DNA from 4 places in the Promicromonospora sp. NPDC052451 genome. Region 4 is predicted to be linked to each of the others. Evidence: riboswitches for the same ligand, from Rfam matches in the RefSeq annotation. Region 4 holds a riboswitch; each other region holds the start of a gene.
What was found. Region 4 has a riboswitch for S-adenosylmethionine ahead of metE (5-methyltetrahydropteroyltriglutamate--homocysteine S-methyltransferase). Riboswitches for the same ligand answer to the same signal wherever they lie in the genome.

Region 1 (3,854 bases), on a different contig from region 4:
CGCCGAGGCCCCCGAGTACGCCCCCGCGTTCCGCACCCTGTGGATGGGCGGCGCCTCCGCGGTGCCCCTCGACGACCCCGCGACGCTCGACCGGCTGGAACCGTTGACGCAGTGGCTGATCCGGTCGGGGCGCGAGCTGCCGGCGCGGCAGCTCGCCGAGGCACTGCGCACGCTCACAGGCTACGAACGGTCCCTGGTCGCTCAGGTCAGCGCGTACGACGCCGTCGTCACCCCCGCGCTCGCGCTCACGCCCCGTCCGATCGGGTGGTACGACGCCGAGGACCCGGAGCGGAACTTCGAGCAGCAGTGCCAGTACACGCCGTTCACCTCGATGCTCAACGTCGCGGGGCTGCCCGCGATCACGGTGCCGACGCACTGGACCGAACCCACCAGCGACGCGCCCGCGGGTCTGCCGATGGGCGTGCAGATCATCGGCCGGCCGGGCGGCGAGCTCACGCTCCTGGCACTCGCGACACAGGTCGAGGCCGCCCTCCCGGCACCGCGCGCCTTCCCCCTCTGACGGGGCGGGACGCGCAGGCCGTTCCCGTGACCTGCGCGTCCGGCGACGCCGCTCGGGCCGAACGGCTTCGGTCCTGACCGAAAGGGGTTTCGCCGACCTCGCACCGTCTGCCAAGGTACCCCTGGAGGGTATTCAGCCGGTCGCGAGGAGACAGGACCATGACCGAGACGTTCGAGACGGCGGCGGCCGCACGGCCGAGCCGCTGGACCGGGACCTGGCCGACCAACACCGCCTGGCTGGTGCTCGGAGCGGTCACGGGCGTGGGCCTGCTCATCGGCGGCACGGCGATCGCAGGCGCCGGCTGGCAGGACGCCGTCGCCGAGGACCCGGCCACCGCCGTCGGCGTCGCGGCGCTGTGCTATCTGGCCGCCGCCGTGACGGGCGTGCGCTGGACCGCCTGGCTGGTCGCGCTCCTGGCGTCGGCGATCCCGGTCGCGTCCGAGCTGCTCGACACGCCCCGGTGGATCGCCTTCACGCTGGTGGGCGTGGTCCTCACCGGCATCGGGCTCGCCCGCGGACGCCGGGCCACCTGGGTGCAGGCCGCCGCGATGGCAGGCTTCTTCGGGGCCGCGACGGCGGCCCTGTTCCTGGAGCCGCGCACGGGGCTGGCCCTCGCAGGCCTCGCCCTGGCCGCGCACGCGGTCTGGGACGTGCTGCACTACCGCCGCGACGTGGTGGTCAACCGGTCCCTCGCGCTCTGGTGCATCGGTCTCGACCTGACGCTGGGCGGCATCTGCGTGGCCCTGGCGCTGTAGCGGTCGGGGCTAGTCCTCGTCGGGAAGGCAGCCGAAGGCCTCGTCGAAGCCCAGGGCGGCCGTCGCCAGCAGGCCCGCGAGACCGGATCCCTCCGGGACCGGGCGCGGGTCGTCGGTGACCACCCAGAGGCCGTCGACGACGTCGTACCCGGCCTGCGGGCCCTCGGCGACGAGCCGGGCCACGGCGGCGACCAGGCGTTCCACCTCCTCGCCCGCGGTGCCGACGCCGACCGAGGCACGCACGGCCCCGGCGTCGAAGCCGAGGCGGCCGAGCAGAGGGTGCGCGCAGAACCTGCCGTCCCGCACGCCGATGCCGTGCTCCGCGGAGAGGTAGGCGGCGACGAGGCCCGGGTCGTACCCGGACACGGTGAAGGTCACCACGCCCACCGGGTCCACGGCGTCCGCCCACACCCGCACCACCTCGACGCGGTCGATCGCCTCGAGGCCGGCCACCAGCCGTTCCCGCAGCGCCGTCTCGTGCGCGACCACCTCGGCAGGGTCGAGCGCCGCGAGCTCCTCGCACGCCGCGGCCAGGGCCACCGCGCCGATCACGTTGGGCGAGCCGGCCTCGTGGCGGGCGGGACCCTCGTGCCAGTCCGTGCCACCGACCCGGACACGCCGGACGGCACCGCCGCCCGCGAGGTACGGCGTACCGGCGTCGAGCCAGTCGCGACGGCCCACCAGGGCGCCCGCACCGAACGGCGCGTACGTCTTGTGACCGGAGAACGCGAGGTAGTCGACACCGGTCGACTCCAGGGAGATGCGGCGGTGCGGCACGAGCTGGGCGCCGTCGAGCACCACGCGCGCGCCGTACTCGTGCGCGACGGCCACGATCTGGTCGACCGGGAGCGACTCCCCCGTCACGTTGGAGGCGCCGGTGAGGGCGAGCAGCGCGAACGGCCGGTCCGAGGCGGCGTCGGCGAGCTCCTCGCGGATCTGCGCCAGGGTCTCGGCGACGGTCGCGCCGCCGGTCAGCACGGTCGCACCCGTGGACCGCTGCCAGGGCAGCAGGTTGGCGTGGTGCTCGACGTCGAGCACCAGCACACGGCCCGGCTCGCCGTCGGGCTGGGCGGGGACGCAGCCGGCGAGGAGGTTCAGGGAGTCGGTGGTGTTGCGGGTGATGATCGTCAGGTCGTCCTCGCGGGCGCCGACGAACGCGCCGATCGTGCGGCGGGCGGTCTCGTACAGCGCCGTGCTCACCTGCGAGAGGTAGCCGGCGCCGCGGTGCACGCTGGCGTACAGGGGGAGCACCTGGGTGACGCGGTCGGCGACGGCCTGCAGCGCCGGGGCGGACGCGGCGACGTCGAGGTTCGCATAGGCGACCTGGGTACCGTCCACGAGCGGCACGAGCGTGGCGCCGCCGACGACGGGCCGGAGCGGCGCGACGTCCGCCACCGGGGCAGCGGGACGACGGGTGAGGGTGGGTGCGGACATGGCATCCTCCAGCAAGGTCCTGGGGGACGTGCCCCCGCGCTTGCCGCACGCGGGCTGCGCACGGCCAGGTCGTCACCCGGGGCACCCCACCGCGGAGGAGGGTTGCCGGCCAGCGAGCCGGGGCTTGGCGCTGGCACTCATGACCTGGCGTCATCCTGTGTCGCGGGTCAAGGGACTGTCAACGGATGTCTCAGATGCTGGTCCCAACATCCGAGCGCACGCCCAGCGTGCGAGACGCCGTTCCACCCACCGGACAGATGTCGTAGGGTTGGCCACGACCATCCCGAGCGGCCGAGTGACGTGGCACGACGACGCCGCAGCAACCCAGCGTTCCCGCCTCGCGGCGCGGACGGACGAGGGTGCTACCGCCACGACCGATGGAGGAGCACCATGAGCGATCCCGCACACCCCGGAGCCCGGCCCGCCGACGGCTACGCCGGCGACCTCACGCCCCAGCAGGCCTGGGACCTGCTCGCGGACGACCCGGACGCCACGCTGGTGGACGTCCGCACCGACGGCGAGTGGCGCACCATCGGCGTGCCGGACACGTCGTCGCTCGGCAGGCGGCCCGTGTTCAGCGAGTGGGTGCGGGCCGGCGGACGGCCCAACCCCGCGTTCCTGGAGGAGCTCAAGGCCGCCGGCGTGACGCACGGCCCCGTGGTCTTCCTCTGCCGGTCGGGTCAGCGCTCGATCGGCGCGGCGCGGCTCGCGACGGCGTCGGGCATCACGCCGTCGTACAACGTGCTGGACGGGTTCGAGGGCGCGCCCGGGGCCGACGGCGTCCGCGACCAGCGAGGCTGGAAGGTCGCCGGGCTGCCCTGGTCGCAGGGCCCGGCGTCGGAGGGCGACGCGTGACCGTCACGGGCGCTTTCCCGCACGACGCGAGCCCGGGCGGGTCCGGCCGCAAGCCGCTGCCGCCCACCGTCCGGCCGCAGACGCTCGCCGTGCGCGGCGGGCACCAGCGCAGCGAGTTCCAGGAGACCAGCGAGGCACTGTTCCTCACGCAGGGCTACGTGTACGACTCGGCGGCCGACGCCGAGGCCGCGTTCAAGGGCGACCTGGACCGGTTCGTCTACTCCCGCTACGGGAACCCGACGGTGCACACGTTCGAGGAGCGCCTGCGCCTGCTGGAGGGCGCCGAGGCC
Region 2 (3,854 bases), on a different contig from region 4:
TCATCGCGGCCGTGGTCCTGTTCCCGGTGGGCCTGATGTTCTGGAACTCGACCCGTGACATCAGCCAGAGCGGTGTCGACGGCGGCGGAGTGGGCCTCGGCAACTTCGCGACCGTGGTCGGCTTCCAGTACTTCTGGCCGATCCTCGGGCGCACCGTGGTGTGGGTGGTGGTGGTCGTCGCGTTCACCCTGCTCGGGTCGCTGGCGATCGCGGCCCTGCTGAACAAGGCGTTCCCGGGCCGCCGGCTGGTGCGCATGGCCGTCATCGTGCCGTGGGCCTCCAGCGTGGTCATGACCACGCTGGTGGTGCACTACGGGCTCGAGCCGTACTTCGGCATCATCAACTCGTTCCTCGTGGACGTGGGGCTGATCAGCACGCCGGAGGGCTACGGCTGGACCCGGCACCCGGGCACGGCCTTCGCGTGGGCCATGGCGGTGGCGGTGTTCGTGTCGCTGCCGTTCACGACGTACACGATCCTGGCCGGCCTGCAGACGGTGCCCGGCGAGACCGTCGAGGCCGCGCGGATCGACGGCGCCGGCGGGCTGCGCACCTACTTCAGCGTGGTACTGCCGCAGCTGCGGGGCGCGATCTCCGTGGCGGTGCTGATCAACATCATCAACGTGTTCAACTCGCTGCCCATCCTGCGCGTCATGACCGGGTCCATCCCCGGGTACGACGCCGACACCGTGATGACCATGATCTTCAAGTACATGCAGAACCAGCGGCAGATCGACCTGGCGAGCGCGCTGTCCGTCATCGCGTTCCTCGTGGTCATCGGCATCGTGGCCGTCTACGTGCGGGTCGTGCGCCCGCTGGAGGAGGTCTGATGGCGGCGCTCACGGAGACGGCCACGACACGGCGTGCGGCCACCCCGCCGCCGTCCGGAGGGCGGCGGGTGCGCAAGTACACCGCCGACCAGGTGCCGCTCGGGTCGTTGCTGCTGCGGATGCTGGCCGGGCTCGTGGTGCTGACGGTGTTCCTGCTGCCGTACCTCATCATGTTCTTCGGCTCGGTGAAGACCAAGGCGGAGATCCGGTCGGTCGACCCGACCTACTTCCCCACGGAGTGGCACTGGGAGAACTACGCCACGATGTGGTCGACGCCCGAGACGCCGCTGCTGCAGAACCTGATCTCCACCCTGGTGATCTCGTTGTGCGCCACGCTGCTGGTGCTCGCGGTGGCACTGCCCGCGTCCTACTACACGGCGCGGTTCCGCTTCCCCGGGCGGCTCGTGTTCCTGTTCCTCGTGATCGTGACCCAGATGGTGCAGCCCGCGGTGCTGACGTCGGGCCTGTTCCGGCAGTTCATCACGTGGGGGATCCTCGACACCTGGGCCGCCATGATCCTGGTGAACGCGGCGTTCAACCTGTCGTTCGCCGTCTGGATCATGCACAGCTTCTTCGCGGGCATCCCGAAGGAGGTGGACGAGGCGGCGCAGCTCGACGGCGCGGGCACCTTCGCCGTGCTGACCAGGATCAACCTGCCGCTCGTCTGGCCGGGGATCGTGACGGCCGTGGTGTTCACGTTCGTCGCGTCCTGGAACGAGTTCGCGGCCTCGCTCGTGCTGCTCACCACGGCGGGCAACCAGCCGCTGTCCGTGGCGCTGACCAAGTTCGTGGGTCAGTACGAGACGTCGTGGCACTACGTGTTCGGCGTCTCCGTCGTGGCGATCGTGCCCGTGGTGATCCTGTTCATGATCATCGAGAAGCGCCTGGTGGGCGGCCTGGTGGCCGGTTCCGTGAAGTAGCGGGCGGCCCGGTCCACGCGGGGTGGACCGGGCCGTCTCGCCCGTCGGACGAATTCTGTCCCATTGCTGGACGACCGCTTAGCATGGTAGCGAACCCCATCCAGAGCGGTCGAGAGTCCTGGCTCCCTGACACCGCAGCAACCTGCCGACCCGCCGCGGTGCGAGGGAGGCAAGGTGCTCACGCCAGGTTCGATGGAGCAGCCATGGTCGCCGAGGTACCCACGCACCGCCCCACCGTCTCGTTCGAGCTGATGCCGCCGCGCCGGCCGGAAGCGGCCCCGAACTTCTGGGAGACGGCCGAGCGGCTGGTGGGCGCGCGGCCGGACTTCGTGTCCGTCACGTACGGTGCGGGCGGGGGCGACCGGGCGACGTCGCGCGAGGTGCTCGCCACGCTGCTGCGGGGTACGCCTGTGCTGCCGGTGGCCCACCTGACCTGCGTGGGCGCGTCCCGGGAGGACGTCTCCGAGGTGATCGAGGAGTTCCTCGAGGCCGGGGTCCGCTCGTTCCTGGCCCTGCGCGGCGACCCGCCGCGCGACGAGCCCGACTGGGTGCCGCCGTCGGACGGCGTGCGGTCCAGCGTCGACCTGGTCCGGCTGCTGCGCCAGGTCGACGAGCGCCGCTGCGCCGCGGACGCCAGCGCCGCGCTGCGCTCGGCCGCCCGCCCGCTCGCGATCGCCGTGGCGACGTTCCCGGACGGCAACCCGGGTGCGGGCACCACGCGCGAGCAGGAGGTGCGGCGGCTCCTGGAGAAGCAGGAGGCGGGTGCGAGCTTCGCGATCACCCAGTTCTTCTACCGCGCCGACTCCTACACCGGGTTCGTCGACGCGGCCCGCGCGGCCGGCGTCACCATCCCGATCCTGGCCGGTCTGCTGCCCACCACGGAGGCGCGCCGGCTGCGCCGCGTCGAGGAGCTCACGGGCGTGGCCGCGCCGTCGGGCCTGCTGCGGGACCTCGACCGGCTCACGGCACCGGACGGCTCCGTCGATGCCGAGGCCCAGCACGAGCACGGCGTGCGCTACTCGGCGGCGCTCGCGCGCGAGGTGCTCGACGCCGGGGCGCCGGGCCTGCACGTGTACACCTTCAACAAGCACCGCCCGGCCCTGGACCTGCTGGACCGCGTCGGACTGACGGGCCGCGCTGCCGCCTGAGGGCGCCGTGCGACCCGCCGTTCCGGTCGCCGCGACACGACCGGACAGGGCTTGGCACTCTCGGGGTGAGAGTGCCAGAATTGGGCTGTAGCCAGGCGGCGGTCCAGGCCGTCGCCGATCGCGCGGCCCTGGAAGGGCCAGGGCCGCATCGTCGTAGGAGGTGGTGCGCGATGGCTACCTACTGGGACCCGTTCCAGGAGATGGACCGGCTGTTCAGCTCGTTCGCGAGCAACGCCCGACAGTCCGGCGCCATGCCGATGGACCTCTTCCGCACGGGTGACCACTACGTCCTGTCGATGGATCTGCCCGGCGTCGACCCCGGCACCATCGACGTCTCGGTCGAGGACCGCACCCTCACCGTGCGGGCCGAACGCACCCAGCGGTCCGACGCCGACGCGCAGTGGCTGGTGCGCGAGCGGTCCACGGGCACGTTCGCCCGGCAGCTCACGGTCGGCCGCGGTCTCGCGCTCGACAGGATCTCGGCCTCGTACGCCGACGGCGTGCTCTCCCTGACGATCCCCGTGAGCGAGGACGCGAAGCCCCGCAAGATCGAGGTGGCGCACGCGGCGGGCTCGACGCCCATCGGCCAGGGTTCGTCCGAGAGCCACCAGACGATCGAGTCCTGAGAGCCCCGACCCGGGCGCCGGGACACGCCGGTCCCCTCCACACCGGCGTGCTCCCGGCGCCCGGTCGGCGCGCGGCCTATAGCGTGCGCTGATGTACCGGATGTGATGTATCGGGGAGCTGTGCGGTCGGCCGATACTACGGATGAAATCGGCACGTTCCAGCGCGACCGACCCGTGGAGGCAACCCGTGCACGACCACGTCCCCAGCTCCACCGATCACCATGACCACGACCACGCCGCACTCGACCGGCGTGACCTGCTGCGCGGCGCCGTCGTGCTCGGCATCGGCGCCGCGGGCGCGACCGTGGCCGCAGCCGCCCCGGCCGCCGCGGC
Region 3 (3,854 bases), on a different contig from region 4:
CGTGCGTCGAACGTCCCGGCGTCGACGACGACGCCGCCCAGCACCGAGCCGTGGCCCGCGAGGAACTTGCTGGCGGAGTGCACCACGACGTCGGCCCCGTGCTCGATGGGGCGCAGCAGGTACGGCGTCGCCAGCGTGTTGTCCACGACCAGCACCAGCCCGTGGGCGTGCGCGACGTCGGCCACGGCGGCGAGGTCCGGCAGGTCGTTGCGCGCGTTCGGGATCGACTCCAGGAACAGCACGCGCGTCTCGGGCCGGATGGCGCGCGCCCAGGCGGCGGGGTCGGCGGCGTCGTCCACGAAGTCGGCCTCGATGCCGAGGCGCGGCAGGTTCTCCAGGAGCAGCCCGCGCGTGCCCTCGTAGATGCTGGACGCGGCGAGCACCCGCTGCCCGGCCGCGACCAGGCCGAGCAGCGCGACCGTGACGGCCGCCTGCCCGCTGGCCAGGAACAGCGCGTCGGCGCCGCCCTCCAGCGCGGCGATCCGCTGCTCGACCGCGGCCGTGGTCGGGTTGCCGGTGCGCGTGTAGGCGAAGCCCTCGCCCGCGCCGAAGTGCCCGGCGGCCTGCTCCCACTCCTCGAACTCGAACCCGGCGGTCAGGTACACGGGTGTGGCGCGGGGCACCACGCGGGACGGCATTCCGCGACCGGACGGTGCCGTGCCGGACGGTGCCGTACCGGACGTGCCGGTGGCGTGCCCCGCGTCGTCCCGCCCGGTGCTGCGGGCGTGCACCTGCCGGGTGGCGAAGCCCGTCATGGTGCCGCGCTCGGTTCGGCGGCGTCGGTCGCGGGCAGGCCCGCCTTCTTCCAGGCGGGAAAGCCGCCGTCGACGTGCGAGACGTCGGTGTAGCCGCGCGCGGCCAGCGCCTCGGCGACCGGGCCGGATCCGTCCACCGAGCCGCACACGATCACGACGGGCGTGTCGAGGGTGATGGCCGGGTTGTCCGACGGACCGAACAGGGCGTCGAGGTTGTTCCGGTCCGCGAGCGTCGCCCCCGGGATCTCGCCCGCCGACGCCCGGCCGGCGGCCGAGCGGACGTCGATCAGCAGGGCGCCGCGGGCAACCTTGGCGCCCGCGGCGTCGGGGGCCTGGAGCTCGGGTGTGGCCTTCTCGATCGACGCGGACGTGGTCGGCTCGGACGTGGTCATGGTGGTCTCCTCAGGTCGTTCGTACGGTGCGGTGGGCAGTTCGTACGGTGCTCAGGCGCTCAGCAGCCGCCCGGTGCGCAGCTCGCGGGCGACCGTCGCCGCGTCGGGCAGCCGGAGCGCGCCGCGCAGTGTCGTCCCGGTCCGCTCGGTGCGGAACAGGCCCGCGTGCTGGAGCGCGGGCACCAGGTGGTCGGTGATGGTGTCGAGGTCCGAGCTGAGCGAGGAGGGCCGCAGCAGGAACCCGTCGACGGCGCCGACCGTCGCCCAGTCGGCGATCAGGGTGGCCAGCTCGTCCGGGGTGTCGGCGACCACGAGCCCGTCGCCCATGGGGGCGGTGCCCTCCAGCGCCTCCACGAGCTCCAGCCGCGCGCGGGCTCCGGCCCGCTCCGTGGAGAGCACGACGTACACCTCGGCGAGCACCCGCACGTCCTCGGGGTCGCGTCCGGCGGACAGGGCCGAGTCGCGCACGAGGCGGCGCAGCCGCACCGCGTGCCCGGCGTCCGTCACCGCGATCCGGGCGACGTCGGCGGTGCGGCCGGCCAGCGCCGCGCTCGCCTCGGAGCGCACGCGCACCACGACGGGCGGGGGCGTCCGGGGCGGCGGGGTGCCGCCGTCGGCGGGACGGCCGCGGACGGCGAACCGGATGCCGTCGTGGTCCACGCGGAACCGGCCCTCGGCGTCGAGCTCGACCGCTCCCGCCCCGCTGCCGGGACGGCCGGTCCACACCTGGGTCACGGCCTGGATGCCGAGCTCGACCCGCGTGGCCCAGGCCTCGTCGGGCTCGGGGAGCGTGACCTGGCGTACGGCCTGCCAGCCGGCCCGGCCGCCGCTGGCGCGGTCGATGCTGCTCAGGGCGACGGCGGCGTGGGCCGCCTCCACGTGCACCGTGTCGACGGCGGCGATCAGGCCGATGCCGTCGGTGACCCGCGCGGCGCGGGCCGCGGCGACGGCCGTGTCGAGGCGGCCGGTGACCTGGCTGCGCCCCGGGTGGAGCAGGAAGCCCTCGTCGAGGCTGACGAAGTCGAGCAGGCCGCGGTCGGCGGTCCGCACCAGGTGCAGGAACCGCTCGCCGTCGAACGGGCGCGGCGCGACCGGGCCACGTGCCCGGTGCGCACCGGGGCGGGCGCCGGCGGAGGTGAGGTCCACGCCGAGCACGACGGGACGGGGCGAGAGGGCGGTGGACAGGGACGTGGGCTGCGGCGGGTACGGCACGGCGGGGCTCCGTTCGGGCTGCGGCGCGGCGGCACCCGGGCAGGCCCCCGCCGTCGTGCCAGGTGCACGACGGTGCCTGGGGTCGCCCGGGAGCGTGGCTGCCGGGAGGCAGGAGTGAGACGTCCGGTCAGGAACGTGAGGGCCTGGTGCGGCCGGGGCTCGGCATTCGGCGCCGAGAGCGGGCGGCGGACCGGTGGCGGCCGGTCAGCACGTCGGGCACTGTCGCGACAGGGACGTCGCGATCAGGCCGTCACTGTCGGGTTCAGCGACAGGAACAGCGGCAACACATGCCCTCGTGCGGGGCGGCACCAGCCCGCGTGCAGACGTTCCGGGACGGCAGGGACACGTGGACGGCGGGGGCAGCGCTCCGGGTCATCGTCGTTCTCCTCACCTGCTCGCCCATCGGCGAGCGACGCGTGTTGTCACCGCCGGCGGCGGTGGACCTGGTCCTCACCCGGGGCACCCACCCGCGCGGGGGGTTGCCGTCCGACCAGCCGGGGCTTCGCGTCGGAACTCATGACCTGTCGAGATTTTCTATACCTTTCCGGTCGGATAAGTACGGTAGATCTCGATGCCTAGAAGATACGAATGGAACCCATAGAAGTCAACGATCCTTTCCCGGATCTCACATGCCGGGACCTCCCCGATGCGCCCACGCCACGCAGAGTGCGCTTCTACCCAGTCATCAGGCCCGGAAACCGATGGGTTTCCGGGCCTGATGACTGGGTAGAAGCGCACTTTTGCGCCCGCCTCCGCCGCCCCCGGAGCGTCAGCTCGTCAGCAGCTCGATCTGGGTGACCAGGCCGCCGTCGGCCGGTTCCAGCCGGAGTCCCGTCAGCGGCACGGGCTCGTCGAGCACGAACGGGCGCAGCTGGCCCGGCCACCGCCACCGCTCCCCCGAGCGCTCGTCCAGCACGCGCCCGTCCTCGGCCACCAGACGCCAGCCCGACGGCGGCGCCCCCGCGTCCCCGGGCCCGGACGTCACCGTGTACCCCCGCAGCACAGCACCCTGGGGCAGGTCCCCGGACGGCTGCCACACGAGCGTCCCCGCCACGTCGACGGCCGTCGTGAGGTCCCCGTCGGTCAGCCCCGGGAGCGGGCGGCCGGCGGACGACCACCCGCCCTCGGCGCGCTCCCAGGGCCGGTCGGCGGCCGCCGGCGCCACCTGCGCACCCCAGCGGGCCGGCGTCCCGGACAGGCTGAACCGCAGCGTCGCTCCCCCGGTCAGGTCGGCGTGCTCCACCGACGGCGCGGTGACCTCCCGGGTCGTACCTGCGCCGTCGGACAGGTCCAGGCCGGCCACGTACCAGCGGCCGGCCGCGCCCGGTGCCTCGACCACGAGGTCGCCGTCGGGCCGGTGCACCACCGCCCGCTCGAAGAGCGGCGAGCCCACGGCCCAGCGCGACGAGCCGATCTCCAGCGGGTACAGCCCCAGGGCGGACAGGACGTACCAGGCCGACATCTCCCCGTTGTCCTCGTCGCCGTGGTAGCCCTG
Region 4 (3,854 bases):
GGCACGTGCAGCAGCGACGTGGAGGTGCCCACGGCCAGGGCGCCCGCGCCCGGACCCGTGCCCGGCGCCGTCAGACCCTCCAGGACGGCCAGGCGGGCGCCGAGGTCGGCACGCCAGATGTTGTGCCCGTCGATCACGCCCGCGACCAGGGTCTTCGTCTCCAGCCCGGGCACCGGGCCCGTGGGCACCGCGCCGCGGACCAGGTCGATCGCGACGGCCTCGACGTCGGTGCCGGCCAGCAGCGCCAGACCGTCGCCCGCCTCGGAACGCAGGTCGCCGTAGGGCGCCGTGACCAGGATCGCGGGTCGCTCGGCGGCACCGTCCGCCGCCGGCGCGGGGGAGAGGTCCGTGGCCAGGCGGGCGTAGGCGCGGCGCACGGCGTCGGCCACCTCGTCGAAGGGCACGCCCAGCAGGTCCGTGACCAGGGCCGGCTCGTCGAGCTGCACCCAGGGCGCCCCCGCCGCGGCCAGCGCGCGCAGCACGCCGGCGTAGGCGGCCACGACGTCGTCCAGCCGGTCCAGCGGGCGGAAGCCCTCGGGGGCGCCGTCGGCCGGCTTGCTGAGCAGGAGGAAGGTCACCGGCCCCACGAGCACGGGCCGGGTGACGACCGCGGGTCCGCCGTCGGCCGGGTGCGCCGCCTCGGTGAACTCGCGCACCACGCGGTCGTCGACGAACCCGATCGGGGTGTCCGGGCCGATCTCGGGCACCAGGTAGTGGTAGTTCGTGTCGAACCACTTGGTCATCTCGAGCGGCGCCGCGTCCCCCGCGCCGCGCGCCACGGTGAAGTAGGCGTCCAGCGGGAGGCGGCCCTCGGGCGTGGTGAGCCCCGCGAACCGCTCGGGGACCGCGCCCAGCAGGGCGACGACGTCGAGCACCTGGTCGTAGGAGGAGAACGAGCCGGGGACGGCGGCGCCGTCGGCGCCCAGGCCCAGGTCGGCGAGGTGCCGCACGGTGGCCAGCCGCAGGTCGTGCGTGGTGGCCTCCAGGTCGTCCGCGGTGGTGCGGCCGGCCCAGAAGGACTCGACCGCGCGCTTGAGCTCGCGGCGTCGGCCGATGCGCGGGTAGCCCAGGACGGTGGCGTTCGGGAAGTGCGGGTTCTTGACTGCCATGCGTATCAGCTCCATCGGACCTGGCGTTAGCACCTTGCCCCGAGATGGGCGCCTCGGAGGTAGGTTGCTGCGGTGTCGTGGAGCCAGGACTCTCGACCGCTCTGGATGATTGACCTGGATCGTAAGCATGACCGGGATGTGGTCGGAAAACCGTCCACGCTTCAAGACGGCGGCGTTCGTGCTGGTCATCGCGTCGCGGCCGCCTAGCGCACGGCGGCGGTCCCGGCAAGCCGGCCGCCATCAGGAACCTGATGGCGGCGATGTGCCGGACGGGCCGGCTGCGGCGGACGCTGACGTTCTCGTCCGTACGCCGGCGCGACCGCCGGCGCACCCGCACAGAAGGTCACCCACCCATGCCGAAGATCCTGATGGTCCTGTCCGCCGCGAGCACCCTGCGTCTGGCCGACGGCACCGCCCACCCCACGGGCTACTGGGCCGAGGAGGTCGCGGCGTCGCACCGCGTGCTGACGGCCGCCGGCGCACACGTCGACATCGCCACGCCCGGCGGTGTCCGACCCACCGTCGACGCGATCAGCCTTGACGAGCGCGGCGGCGTCGGCCCGTCCGACGCCGCCCGGCACCGCGCCTACCTCGACGCCATCGCCGACCGGCTCGCGCACCCGCTCGTGCTCGCGGACGTGCACGCCGCCGACTACGACGCGATCTACGTCCCCGGCGGCCACGCCCCCATGGCCGACCTGGCCTACGACGCCGGCCTCGGGCGCCTGCTGCGCACCGCGGACCAGCGCGGCGCGGTCGTCGCCGCGCTGTGCCACGGCGTCGCCGCGCTGCTCAGCGCGCAGACCCCGGACGGCACCTTCGCGTGGGCCGGGCGGAAGCTCACCGCGTTCACCGACGAGGAGGAGCGGCAGGGCGGCCTCGGCGACGGTGCGCCCTACCTCGTGGAGTCGCGCCTGCGCGAGCGTGGCGCGCTGGTGCGGACCGGGGCGCCCTGGTCGAGCACCGTCGTGCGCGACGGCAACCTGGTGACCGGCCAGAACCCGCAGTCCAGCGCCGCCACGGCCGAGGCGGTCCTCGCCGCCCTCGCGGAACGCTGACCGGCGGCTAGCCTGTGGTCGAGACGGGACCGGTCCCGTCCGGCGTACGCCGGACGTCAGCGGCGGAGGTGGTGCGGATGCCGGGACTCGACCTGCTGGCCACCTTCCTGGAGGTCTACCGCACCGGGTCGCTGTCGGCGGCGGCCGAGCGGCTGGGCGTGAGTCAGCCCGCCGTCTCCGGCCAGGTCGCCCGGCTGGAGGAACGGCTCGGCGGCCCCCTCTTCGTGCGCTCCGGCCGCGGTGCCCGGCCCACCGAGCGGGCCGTGGCGCTCGCCGCCCGGGTGGGTGTGCACGTGGACGGGCTGCGGTCCGCGCTCGGTACCGGGGACCAGGGGCCGGGCATCGGCGGTCTCGTCCGGATCGGCGGGGCGGCCGAGCTGATGTCCGAGCGGGTGCTCCCCGCCCTCGCGCCGCTCGTCGCCCGCGGGCTCCAGGTCCGGGCGACGCTCGGCCTGGGCGACGACCTGCTGGCCGCTCTGGCCGAGGGGCGCCTGGACCTGGTCGTCTCCTCGGTGCGGCCCCGGGACGCGGCGGTCCGGGCGATGCCGCTGGTGGACGAGGAGTTCCTGCTCGTCGGGCCGGCGTCGCTCGCCCACACCGTGGACCAGGTGCGGCTCGCCGCGGACCCGGTGTCGGCCCTGGCACACCTGCCGCTGGTCGCCTACGCGGAGGACCTTCCGATCGTGCGGCGGTACTGGCGCAGCGAGTTCGGTCGCCGGCCACCGAACGCGACGTCGCTCGTCGTGCCCGACCTGCGGGCCGTGCTCGCCGCGGTGGCCGCCGGGGCGGGGGCCTCGGTACTGCCGCGCTACCTGGCCGCGCCGGCCCTGGAGGCGGGACGCGTGGTGCTGCTGCACGAACCCCAGGCGGCGCCGCTGAACACGCTGTACCTGGCCGTGGCGCGGGACGCGCCGCCCGACCCGGCCCGCGCGGCGGTCGTGGACCGGCTGGGCGAGGTGGCCAGGCGGTGGACCTCGCTGTAGAGCGGACTGACCATGCGTCTGCTGCCAGGACGGGGTGAATCCTGGCAGCAGACGCATGGTCTCGATCCGCGAGGGCGTGGTGGTCAGGGGTGGGGGTGGTTGCGGTTCCTGGTCGGGTTCAGCGTGGCGGGTCCCGGGGTGCCAGGGGTGGGGGTGGCGGAGGACTGGGCTGCGGCCCTGGGCGTTGCGGAACCGAGCCTCGCCGAGCCGAGCGCGACCGCACAGGCGGCCAGCGCCGCGCTGACCGCCAGGGGTCCCACGAGGCCCAGCGGTGCGATGGCGGTGCCGCCCAGCACGGGGCCGGCGAGCGCCCCGAGGTTCAGTGCGACCGTCGAGTACGCGCCGCCCATCGTGGGGGCGTCGTGGGCCGCCGCCATGCCGCGGGCGATCAGTGTGCCGCCGACGGCGAAGGACAGCGCCCCCTGGACCGGCGCGAGCACCCACGCCGCGACCGGGGACGCGGCGAGCGCCGTCCACGTGACCCACCCCGCGAGCAGGGCGGGTCCGGCCACGCCGAGCAGCAGCCTGCCGTGCGTGCCGGCGAACCGGCCGGCCACCCCGATCCCGGCGAAGGCGCCGAGGCCGAAGAGGGCGAGCACGGCGGGCACCAGCGCGGAGGCGAGTCCGGCGCCGTCCGTGACGACCACCGCGAGGTAGGTGAAGGCGCAGAAGGTCGCGCCGTTGACCAGCACGCCGAGCGCGAG

Region 1: it holds a riboswitch for S-adenosylmethionine, as region 4 does, so the genes downstream of both, ACIG47_RS02340 (aminotransferase class V-fold PLP-dependent enzyme) here and metE (5-methyltetrahydropteroyltriglutamate--homocysteine S-methyltransferase) in region 4, are expected to answer to the same signal.
Region 2: it holds a riboswitch for S-adenosylmethionine, as region 4 does, so the genes downstream of both, ACIG47_RS01270 (methylenetetrahydrofolate reductase) here and metE (5-methyltetrahydropteroyltriglutamate--homocysteine S-methyltransferase) in region 4, are expected to answer to the same signal.
Region 3: it holds a riboswitch for S-adenosylmethionine, as region 4 does, so the genes downstream of both, ACIG47_RS18405 (LLM class flavin-dependent oxidoreductase) here and metE (5-methyltetrahydropteroyltriglutamate--homocysteine S-methyltransferase) in region 4, are expected to answer to the same signal.

What each region holds. Positions count from the first base shown of each region.
Region 1 covers NZ_JBIUAP010000001.1:542,775-546,628, reverse strand. Annotated here, with positions in the region: gene ACIG47_RS02350 (amidase) at 1-520, shown strand, start outside; gene ACIG47_RS02345 (hypothetical protein) at 679-1,275, shown strand; gene ACIG47_RS02340 (aminotransferase class V-fold PLP-dependent enzyme) at 1,285-2,709, opposite strand; SAM riboswitch class IV at 2,741-2,854, opposite strand; gene ACIG47_RS02335 (rhodanese-like domain-containing protein) at 3,100-3,564, shown strand; gene ACIG47_RS02330 (O-succinylhomoserine sulfhydrylase) at 3,561-3,854, shown strand, end outside.
Region 2 covers NZ_JBIUAP010000001.1:291,909-295,762, forward strand. Annotated here, with positions in the region: gene ACIG47_RS01260 (carbohydrate ABC transporter permease) at 1-827, shown strand, start outside; gene ACIG47_RS01265 (carbohydrate ABC transporter permease) at 827-1,747, shown strand; SAM riboswitch class I at 1,841-1,946, shown strand; gene ACIG47_RS01270 (methylenetetrahydrofolate reductase) at 1,951-2,895, shown strand; gene ACIG47_RS01275 (Hsp20/alpha crystallin family protein) at 3,066-3,521, shown strand; gene ACIG47_RS01280 (N-acetylmuramoyl-L-alanine amidase) at 3,709-3,854, shown strand, end outside.
Region 3 covers NZ_JBIUAP010000010.1:154,961-158,814, reverse strand. Annotated here, with positions in the region: gene ACIG47_RS18415 (O-acetylhomoserine aminocarboxypropyltransferase/cysteine synthase family protein) at 1-755, opposite strand, end outside; gene ACIG47_RS18410 (rhodanese-like domain-containing protein) at 752-1,147, opposite strand; gene ACIG47_RS18405 (LLM class flavin-dependent oxidoreductase) at 1,199-2,359, opposite strand; SAM riboswitch class IV at 2,771-2,881, opposite strand; gene ACIG47_RS18400 (GH92 family glycosyl hydrolase) at 3,129-3,854, opposite strand, start outside.
Region 4 covers NZ_JBIUAP010000020.1:64,728-68,581, reverse strand. Annotated here, with positions in the region: gene metE (5-methyltetrahydropteroyltriglutamate--homocysteine S-methyltransferase) at 1-1,109, opposite strand, end outside; SAM riboswitch class I at 1,118-1,221, opposite strand; gene ACIG47_RS25085 (type 1 glutamine amidotransferase domain-containing protein) at 1,463-2,167, shown strand; gene ACIG47_RS25080 (LysR family transcriptional regulator) at 2,245-3,150, shown strand; partial or broken gene ACIG47_RS25075 (Cmx/CmrA family chloramphenicol efflux MFS transporter) at 3,360-3,854, opposite strand, start outside.